One region of the Streptomyces altiplanensis genome, then DNA from elsewhere that is predicted to be linked to it. Evidence: riboswitches for the same ligand, from Rfam matches in the RefSeq annotation. Region 1 holds a riboswitch; each other region holds the start of a gene.

Evidence for each region. A riboswitch is a leader RNA that binds a small molecule or an ion and turns the genes downstream of it on or off. The one in region 1 is predicted to bind cyclic di-AMP.
Region 2: it holds a riboswitch for cyclic di-AMP, as region 1 does, so the genes downstream of both, ACWD0Y_RS18645 (M23 family metallopeptidase) here and ACWD0Y_RS22115 (M23 family metallopeptidase) in region 1, are expected to answer to the same signal.
Region 3: it holds a riboswitch for cyclic di-AMP, as region 1 does, so the genes downstream of both, ACWD0Y_RS28420 (M23 family metallopeptidase) here and ACWD0Y_RS22115 (M23 family metallopeptidase) in region 1, are expected to answer to the same signal.
Region 4: it holds a riboswitch for cyclic di-AMP, as region 1 does, so the genes downstream of both, ACWD0Y_RS10520 (transglycosylase family protein) here and ACWD0Y_RS22115 (M23 family metallopeptidase) in region 1, are expected to answer to the same signal.

Annotation. Positions count from the first base shown of each region.
Region 1 is NZ_JBSFUB010000052.1:32,600-34,792, forward strand. It holds gene ACWD0Y_RS22110 (GntR family transcriptional regulator) at 1-142, opposite strand, end outside; gene ACWD0Y_RS22115 (M23 family metallopeptidase) at 313-1,152, opposite strand; cyclic di-AMP (ydaO/yuaA leader) riboswitch at 1,166-1,335, opposite strand; gene ACWD0Y_RS22120 (M16 family metallopeptidase) at 1,564-2,193, opposite strand, start outside.
Region 2 is NZ_JBSFUB010000039.1:14,884-17,076, reverse strand. It holds gene ACWD0Y_RS18650 (DUF2332 domain-containing protein) at 1-744, opposite strand, end outside; cyclic di-AMP (ydaO/yuaA leader) riboswitch at 1,002-1,148, shown strand; gene ACWD0Y_RS18645 (M23 family metallopeptidase) at 1,160-2,193, shown strand, end outside.
Region 3 is NZ_JBSFUB010000086.1:13,510-15,702, reverse strand. It holds gene ACWD0Y_RS28420 (M23 family metallopeptidase) at 1-951, opposite strand, end outside; cyclic di-AMP (ydaO/yuaA leader) riboswitch at 954-1,128, opposite strand; gene ACWD0Y_RS28415 (alpha-galactosidase) at 1,504-2,193, opposite strand, start outside.
Region 4 is NZ_JBSFUB010000015.1:89,865-92,057, forward strand. It holds gene ACWD0Y_RS10520 (transglycosylase family protein) at 83-811, opposite strand; cyclic di-AMP (ydaO/yuaA leader) riboswitch at 815-985, opposite strand; gene ACWD0Y_RS10525 (transglycosylase family protein) at 1,253-2,193, opposite strand, start outside.

The sequences.
Region 1 (2,193 bases):
GCAGGGCCTCGCGGACCGGGACGCGCGAGACGCCGTAACGGCGCGCCAGCAGCTCTTCGGTGAGCCGGCTGCCCCGCTCGAAGACGCCGGAGACGATGTCGTCACGGATCGCCGTGCATACCGATTGCGCGGGAATGCGCATGAGCGGACCTCCGCCTTGTCCCCCGCGAAACGCGGTCGATTGACACCTGTTCGGCGACTCTATTGCAGCGGTGCGCAATTTCCGACGGGCGGCGGGAATTCATGGATATCTTTTGGCCAACGCCGAAGGCCCCGGCGGGAAGCCGGGGCCTTCGGGAAAACCGGGGTGCGTCAGACGTTCACGCCGTGCGCGCGCAGGTACGCGACCGGGTCCATGTCGGAGCCGTACTCGGGAGACGTACGGGCCTCGAAGTGCAGGTGCGGGCCCGTCGAGTTGCCGGTCGAACCCGAGATGCCTATCTGCTGGCCCGGGGCGACGGCCTGGCCGACGGAGACGCCGATGGACGACAGGTGGCCGTACTGCGTGTACGTGCCGTCGTTCATCCTGATGACGATGTTGTTGCCGTACGCCCCGCCCCAGCCGGCCTCGACGACGGTGCCCGCACCGACGGCCACGACGGAACTGCCGGACGCGGCGCGGAAGTCGATGCCGGAGTGGCTGCCGGAGGACCAGAGCGAGCCGCCGCTCTGGTAGCCGGTGGTCACGACGGAACCGGCGACCGGAAGGGTGTAGGCGGTGAGGCGCTCGCGCTCCGCCGCACGGGCGGCACGCTCCTCGGCCTCGCGCTCCTCGCGTTCCTCGCGCTCCTTCTCGGCCTTCGCCTCGGCCCTGGCTTCCGCCTTGCGCCTGGCTTCCGCCTTGCGCTCCGCCTCGGCCTTGCGCTCGGCCTCCGCCTTGTCGGCGGCGTGCTGCTGCGCCTCGGCCTGGGCGGCGATCCGGTCGGCGAGGGAGTCGCCGATGACGAGGGCCTCGGTCAGGCCGGTCGCCTCGACGGAGTGGGCCGCGTCGGCGCCGGCACCGGAGCCGGCGGCGAGGGCCGGAGAGGCCAGGCTCCCGATGGCGCCGGTCGTCGCGAGGGTGGCAACGCCCGCGAGGTTCGCGCTCCTGCGCGTCAGACGGCCCGGACGGCTCGGACGACGGTGCTTCCCGGTGGCACGGGTGAACGCCATGGAGTGGCTGGTCCTTTCCTTCCTTCTCGCCTACCGGGTTAGCTGACGGGTTCGGAGCAGGAAGGTCTCCTACGGACCCCTCTCCGTACGTGCGCACGGAAGGACGTCCGATTCACCCCAGGGACGGTTTGGGTCCCCGGCTCCCCAGGCTCGCGCCTGACGGGGACTCGGCGATGACTGCCCGGTGCCGCGGATGCGGCTCACTGCTGACGGACAGCCGGACCGACGCTAAACGGGAGATCTTTCAATCACCAAAAAGACATCGCACTTTGTAACGCACCCCACAGACCAGAAAGGCAACTCCGCAACAAAACGGACATACACAAAGGACCCCGGCGGCCTGTCGGCCACCGAGGTCCCTCTACCTCCCGTTTTGAGGGAGTTGCGCAATCGGCTCGGACGGGCGGACCGTCAGCCGGCGACCACCGTCACGTCACCGATGCCGAGCGCCCTGACGGGCTCCTCGATCTGCGACGCGTCCCCGACGAGGACCGTGACCAGACGGTCCTCGGGGAAGGCGCTGACGACCGCCGCGGTGGCCTCCACCGTGCCCGTCCCGGCGAGGCGGGCGTACAGCTGGGCCTGGAAGTCGTCCGGCAGGTGCTGCTCGACCTGGTCGGCGAGCGTGCCGGCGACGGCGGCCGCCGTCTCGTACTTGAGCGGTGCGACACCCACCAGGTTCTGCACGGCGACGTCGCGCTCGGCGTCGGTGAGGCCCTCGGCCGCGAGGGTGCGCAGCACCTTCCAGAGGTCTTCGAGCGCCGGCCCCGTGGACTCCGTGTCCACCGAGCCGCTGATCGCCAGCATCGACGCGCCCGACCCGTCCGGCGCGGAGCGCAGCACCTGGCCGAAGGCGCGCACGCCGTACGTGTAGCCCTTCTCCTCGCGCAGGACGCGGTCCAGGCGGGAGGTGAGCGTGCCGCCCAGGCAGTACGTGCCGAGGACCTGGGCCGGCCAGACGCGGTCGTGCCGGTCGGGGCCGATCCGGCCGATGAGCAGCTGCGTCTGGACCGCGCCGGGGCGGTCCACGATGACCACACG
Region 2 (2,193 bases), on a different contig from region 1:
GTGGAAGACGACCAGGGTGGCGTCCGCCGGGGCTTCGGCGGCCAGCGCCGGGAGTTCGTCGACGAGGTCGCCGCGGACGATGCGGGGGCGGGGCGCCGTACGTACGGCCTCGATGGCGGCGAGCTGCTGACGCGGGCGCTCCGCGCGGCCAGGCCAGATCAGTGACTGGAGCCAGCGGACGTCGTCCTCGTCGGTGGTGTCGAGGGGGTTGAGGTCGATGCCGGCGCGCCAGGCGATGCCGGGCAGCGCGGTGGGCAGGGGCGCGGGGCCCTCCGTGCGGCAGTCGAAGGTGACGGGGGAGGAGCCCAGGACGGCGCCGCCGTCGTAGCGGTAGGCGTAGCGGTCGGGGTGGAGGCACAGGCCGGCGGAGGCGCCGACCTCGATGAGGGCGAGGGGCTGCGGGAGCGCGGCGAGGAGGGGCAGCAGGGTGGCGCAGCGGGCGGGCTCGTTGGTCTGGGTGAAGCGGGTCAGCACGACGGCGCGTACGGCGTCCCAGTGGGCCAGGGTCCAGGCGCGGAAGGGCGCCCACCGCTCGTAGGGACCGCCGAGGAAGCGGACGGCCGCGAGGAGGAGATTGGGCTGCTGCTTGTTGCCGGGCGGCAGGGCGGCGATGAGGGCGCAGAGGTCCTCGTCCTCGCTGATGCGGGCGGTGAGTTCGGCGTAGACGGGGGAGACGCCGTGCGCCTGCTGTGCGGAGAACTCGCGGTAGCGGCCGGCCACGGACCGCGTGCTGTTGACAACCATGGTGACGAAACTAGGCCCACGACGCTGTGTAGTCGTAAGACACCACTGCGCATAACAATTGACGAACCGTCATGAAGACGAGGTTTCAGAGTGCCGATCGGGGGCAGGTCAACTCGCCCTACTGTGACCACTTGTGTGGTGATTGGTTCAGGCCAATATCGTTAACGATCAACTGGAACAGCTTGGAAAGCGGACCTGGTGTCTATTAACGTTCGATAACGCAGCGCGGTCGTCCCAGTCGTCGCAAGAGGCGACACCGTGCGCACGCGCCGAATTCCGCAAGGGAACCGGGGAACCACGTTCCTTGGGGTGAATCGGACTCCTTCGTACCTACGAGGAGCCCGTAGGAGACCTTCCTGCTCCGAACCCGTCAGCTAACCCGGTAGGCGAGAAGGAAGGAAAGGAGCACGCCTCCGTGGCGTCCAACAGGCCTGCCCCCGAAGCCACCCTGCCCTCTTACGGGTACGAGGTACCGAACGTACCGAACGCCGCCGCCATTCCCGGTGGCGCGGAGGGAACCTGGGAAGAGTGGAATCCCACCGAGGAGTCCATCCGTCCCGTGCGCGGCCGTCATCGCGTCGCCAAGCAGCGCGGTGGAATCGGCCGTAGTTCCACCGTTCTCGGCGTCGGCGTCATCGCCGCGGTCGGTGCGGGGGGCATAGCCACCGCGCAGGACAAGCCGGCCGTCTCGATCTCCCTTCCCGACGCGATCGCGGACTCGCTGCCCGACGCCAAGTCCCTTCCCGGCATAGGCGCCTTGATGTCCGACGACTCGGACTCCGGCTCGGGCTCCGGCGGCCAGGCGGGTACAGGCACGGCGGGCCAGGCGATCCTGGCCGCCGCCCCGCTCACCACCGCGGGCGTCTCCACCGCCGACGCGCAGCAGGGCACCACCGACGCGGGCGAGGCACTGCGCGCCCGCATCCTCCAGCAGGCCGAGCAGCAGCAGGACGCCGCCGACACCGAGGCCAAGGTGGCCGCCGAGGCGAAGGCCGCCGAGCAGGCCGCGGCCGAGGCTGCCGAGCAGCAGAGCGCGGCGGAGGCCAAGGCCGAGGAGGAGAAGCGGAAGGCCGAGGAGGAGAAGCGGAAGGCGGAGGAAGAGGCCGCGCGCAAGGCCGAGCAGGAGCGGCTCGCCAAGCTGGCCGCCAGCTACTCGATGCCGCTCTCGTCGTACACGCTCACCTCCACCTACGGCCAGTCCGGCTCGATGTGGTCCTCCGGCCACCACACCGGCCTGGACTTCGCCGCCCCGAAGGGCACGCCGCTCAAGGCCGTGCACGGCGGCACCATCAAGTCGGCGGGCTGGTCGGGCGCGTACGGCTACCGCATCGTCCTGGAGCTCCCGGACGGCACGGAGATCTGGTACTGCCACCTCTCCTCGATGACCGTCACCTCCGGAGAGGTCGGAACGGGCGACGTCATCGGCCGCGTGGGCGCCACCGGCAATGT
Region 3 (2,193 bases), on a different contig from region 1:
GTGGCCGCGCAGGTAGGCCAGCGGGTCGACGTCCGAGCCGTAGCTGGGGCCGGTCCGGATCTCGAAGTGCAGGTGCGGGCCGGTCGAGTTGCCCGTGGAACCGGAGAGGCCTATCTGCGTGCCGCCGCCGACGCTCTGGCCGGAGGAGACGGACAGCGAGGACAGGTGGGCGTACTGCGAGTACCGGCCGTCGTCGTGCTTGATGACGACCTCGTTGCCGTACGAGCCGCTCCAGCCCGCGGAGACGACGGTGCCGGCACCGACGGCCTTGACCGGGGTGCCGCTGGCCGCGGCGAAGTCGACGCCCGTGTGGTAGCCGCTGGACCAGCTGCCGCCGGCGGCGCGGTACGGGGTGGTGACGCTCGCGGAGACCGGGGCGGTGAAGCCGGATCCGGTGCTCTGCGCGGCGGAGGCGGAGTTCACGGAAGTGGACTCCGCGGCCTTGGCCTCGGTCTTGACCTCGGCCTTGGGGGCGGCGGCCTCGGCCTTGGGCGCGGCAGGCGCCTCGGCCGCAGGCTTCGCCTGCTTCGCGGGGGCCTGCTTCACGGGGGCCTGCTTCGCCGGGGCCTGCTTCGCGGGCGCCGACGCCTTGGCGCCGATGGTCAGCTCCATGCCCGGCAGGATCAGCGAGGGGTTGCCGCCGACGACCTCACGGTTGTCCTCGTACAGCTTCTGCCAGCCACCGCGCACGTTCTGCTCTTCGGCGATCTTCGACAGGTAGTCGCCGGAGACCACGGAGTAGATCTTGGTGCTGGTCTTCTTCTGCGGCGTCGCCTTCTCGGACACCGCGGCGGCGGACGCGGCGGCCGGGGCTGCGGCCTTCTCCGCGGCGTTCGCACCGGTGGCGGTGATCAGGGGAAGTGCGAGTACGGCTCCGCCCGCTCCCGCGGCGACAATTCCGCGAGTGATCGAGTTGGACCTCGGGCGGCGGTGCTTACCCTTTGCGGGCATGGAACATTCCTCTCCGGCGCCTACGAGGTGAGCTGTCGGGTTCGGGCTGGAGATGCCCGGCCGCGCTGCTGCGCGACTTCACCCCAAGCCGGTCCGGACGCACGAGACGTCCGGATCACCGGCGTACTTACCTGGGTCCCCCGCTCCTGCCAACGCGTGAGTGAGTGAGTGCGGATTCCGGGAGGTGGCAGGATTCGGCGGTCCACCCGGATTGCGGTGACCGTAAGCCGACGGGGCTCCCCCGTACAAGCCGGTCCATTCACACGGACATTGGCTGACGGGAATTCACCACGGAATTCCCGTCACCCTCCGTGGATTACGGATCTTTACACACCGCCCGTGAACTGGCATTTGCACACGGAGCTTCGCCACGTACTGTCACGAATATGATCCTGCTCACCAGCTGCCTCTGCCATTTCCCGGCCCCACAAAGGAAGTTGTCCCGGAATCGCCCGTTTCGCCCCAAATGCAACTCATCCCCCTGACCGGGGACCGCAAGGGCGGGGAAAGGGAAGCGGGAAGGACACGGGACGAAGAAAGAAGGAGCAGGGCTCAGACCCTCCTCAGCCGGAAGACCGCGGCATCGAGATCACCGCGCAGCGCGGTGCGCAGTCCCCGGTGGAGCAGTACGGAACCCCGGTGCACGGCCGAGGTGTCCAGGCAGGCGTACGCCGCGTCCGGGTCGAGCCCGCGCAGGCGCAGCGGAGGCTGCTGCTCGCCGTAATGCTGGGCCTGGAGCCAGGCGAGGACGACGGTGTCGTCCCCGCGTACGTACTGGACCGCGCTGAGCCCGCCCTCGGGCGCCCGCAGCCGGTACAGCTCGCCGTGCTGCACGACCGGCCGGATCTCCTTGTACAGGTCCACCCACTCGCGCGCCTCGGCGATCTCGTCCTCGCTCCACCCGGCCAGGTCGCCGCCGATGCCGAGCACCCCCGCCATCGCGCTCACGAAGCGGAAGCGCAGCGAACTGACCCGCCCGTTGAGCTGCGTGTTGGGGCTGTCGGTGACCCAGGCGGCCATCGCCCGCGCCGGGTGCAGCTGGCTGAAGCCGTGCTGGATGGCGAGCCGGTCCAGCGGGTCGGTGTTGTCGGAGGTCCACACCTGGTCGGTACGGGAGAGGATCCCGAGGTCGATCCGGCCGCCGCCCCCCGAACAGGACTCGAAGGCGACGTCCGGATGCGCGGCCCGCAGCCGGTCGAGGAGCGCGTACAGCGCGTGCACATGCTCGGTCCACAGCTTCTG
Region 4 (2,193 bases), on a different contig from region 1:
GATCAGTAAGGGAAAAGAGGAAACCCCGGCCCGGCGCGCACGGGGGAAGCGCGCCGGACCGGGGTGCTCCGGGGGAAACGGGTCAGCTGAGGTGCAGCTGCTGGCCCGCGTAGATGACATCGGCGTCGTCGACGATGTCCTTGTTCAGCTCGAAGAGCTTCTCCCAGCCGCCCTTGACCTTCTTCGCTTCGGCGATCTTGCCGAGGGTGTCGCCGGACTTGACCTTGTACTCGCCGTCGCCCTTCTCGATGACCTTCGGGGCGGCGGGCTTCGCGGTCTCGGCCTTCGGCGCGGAGCGGACCTCGCTGCGCGAGGCGGGCTGCTCGGCGGCGCGCGGGGCGGCCTGCTCCTGCGTCTGCTGCGGCTGGGGCGCGGCCTTCTGCGGCTGCGCCTGCTGCTGCGAGGAGCCGGAGGTGTCGACACCCGGGTCGACGCCGTCGTTGGTCAGACCGCCGGCGCCGGCGCAGGCCCAGGCACCCGGGCCCTGCATGTCGAGGAGCTTCTCGGCGGTGGCTATCTGCTGGGCCTTGGAGGCCTTGTCGGCGGTGGGGGCGTACTGCGTGCCGCCGGCGGCGGCCCAGCTGGACGCGGAGAACTGCAGGCCGCCGTAGTAACCGTTGCCCGTGTTGATGGACCAGTTGCCGCCGGACTCGCACTGGGCGACAGCGTCCCAGGTCTCGACGGAGGCGGCGGAGGCCGACGTCGCGCCCATCAGCGGGACGGCGACAGCGGCGCCGGTGATGCCGGCGAACGTGGCGATACGAACGGCCTTCGACGGACGACGGTGCTTGGCCTTGCCGGAAAACAGCATGCGACATCTCCTCACCGACGCCTACGAGGTGAGCTGTCGGGTTCGGGCCAATGAGTGCCCGGCCGCGCGACCTGCGTCGCGCGCCTTAACCCCAAGCCGGTTCCGTCCGTCTTCCGACGTCCGGGCCCGGCGCCTACCTGGGTCCCCCGCTCCTGCCTACGGCGCTTTACGCGTCGGTTCCCCCCGACCGACGGCAGGATTCGGCGTGACGGTCGACGGGGCCCGCGATGGCGAGCGGTTCGACCGTAAACACATGAGCCCTCGATGTTCAAAGAGGAGCATCACGGAAATATCGCCCATTCGCGCCCCCGCCCGACCCCCATCCGCGCAGGTCAGAGGCGAGACTGACGGACCGTTCGGGCCGGCCGCGTGATATGAGGCAAAGAGATCCATGTCTCACTGTCTCCAATGCGGACATAGCGGCCCGAACTGCCCCCGTTTTCAGTTCAGATCGAGGCTTTGGCCAGGGACGATGAGGTCCGGATCGGACCCGACGGTCTTCTCGTTCGCGGCGTAGAGCGCCGGCCAGCCGCCGCGCACGTCATGCGCGTCGGCGATGTCCCAGAGGCTGTCGCCGGTGCGGACGGTGTAGTCCTTGTCCTTGTCCTTGCCCTTGTCCGCGTCCGCGCCCGCGTCCGCGTCCGCGCCCGCGTCCGCGTCCGCGCCTGCGTCCGTGTCCGCTCCCGCTTCCTGCTCACCGGCCGTGCCGACCGCGTCGCGTGTCGGACCGTCACCTCGCGAGGCGTGGCGGCCCGATTCGCGCTCGATGCCCGAGTCGCCAGTTATGGCGTCCGCGTCCTCCCGGGCCTTTTCGCCGCGGTGCTTGCCCGTGGAGGCGCTCTTCCCGGGGGTGGCCTCAGCGGCCTCACGGGCGGGCGCGTCGGACGTCTCGGCGTCGGCGGTGGCCTCCGCGGCATCGGCGGCGTCGGCCGACGGGGGCGCCGTCGGCTCGGCGGACTTCTCGGCTCCGGCCGCCTTTCCGTCCGAGGAAGCCTCCGGAGCCGTGGAACTCTTCGGCGTCCCGGTCCTGGAGCCGGTCTTGGAGCCGGTCTTGGAGCCGGTCTTGGAGCCGGTCTTCGGTGCGGCATCCGGCTCGGCGGTCGCGCCGCCACTCGGCCCGGCGTCCTCACCCTCCGTCAGGCCCGAGATGAGCGCGCAGCTCGGCCACGCCTGCGGTCCCTGTGCGGCCAGTACCTTCTCGGCCACCTGGATCTGCTGGGAGCGGCTGGCGAGGTCGGCGCGCGGCGCGTACGCCGTACCGCCGAAGCGCTGCCAGAGTTCCGGCGAGAACTGGAGTCCGCCGTAGTAGCCGTTGCCGAGGTCGGCACTCCACATGCCGCCGCTCTCGCAGTCGGCCACCCGGTCCCAGGTCGCGGCTTCGG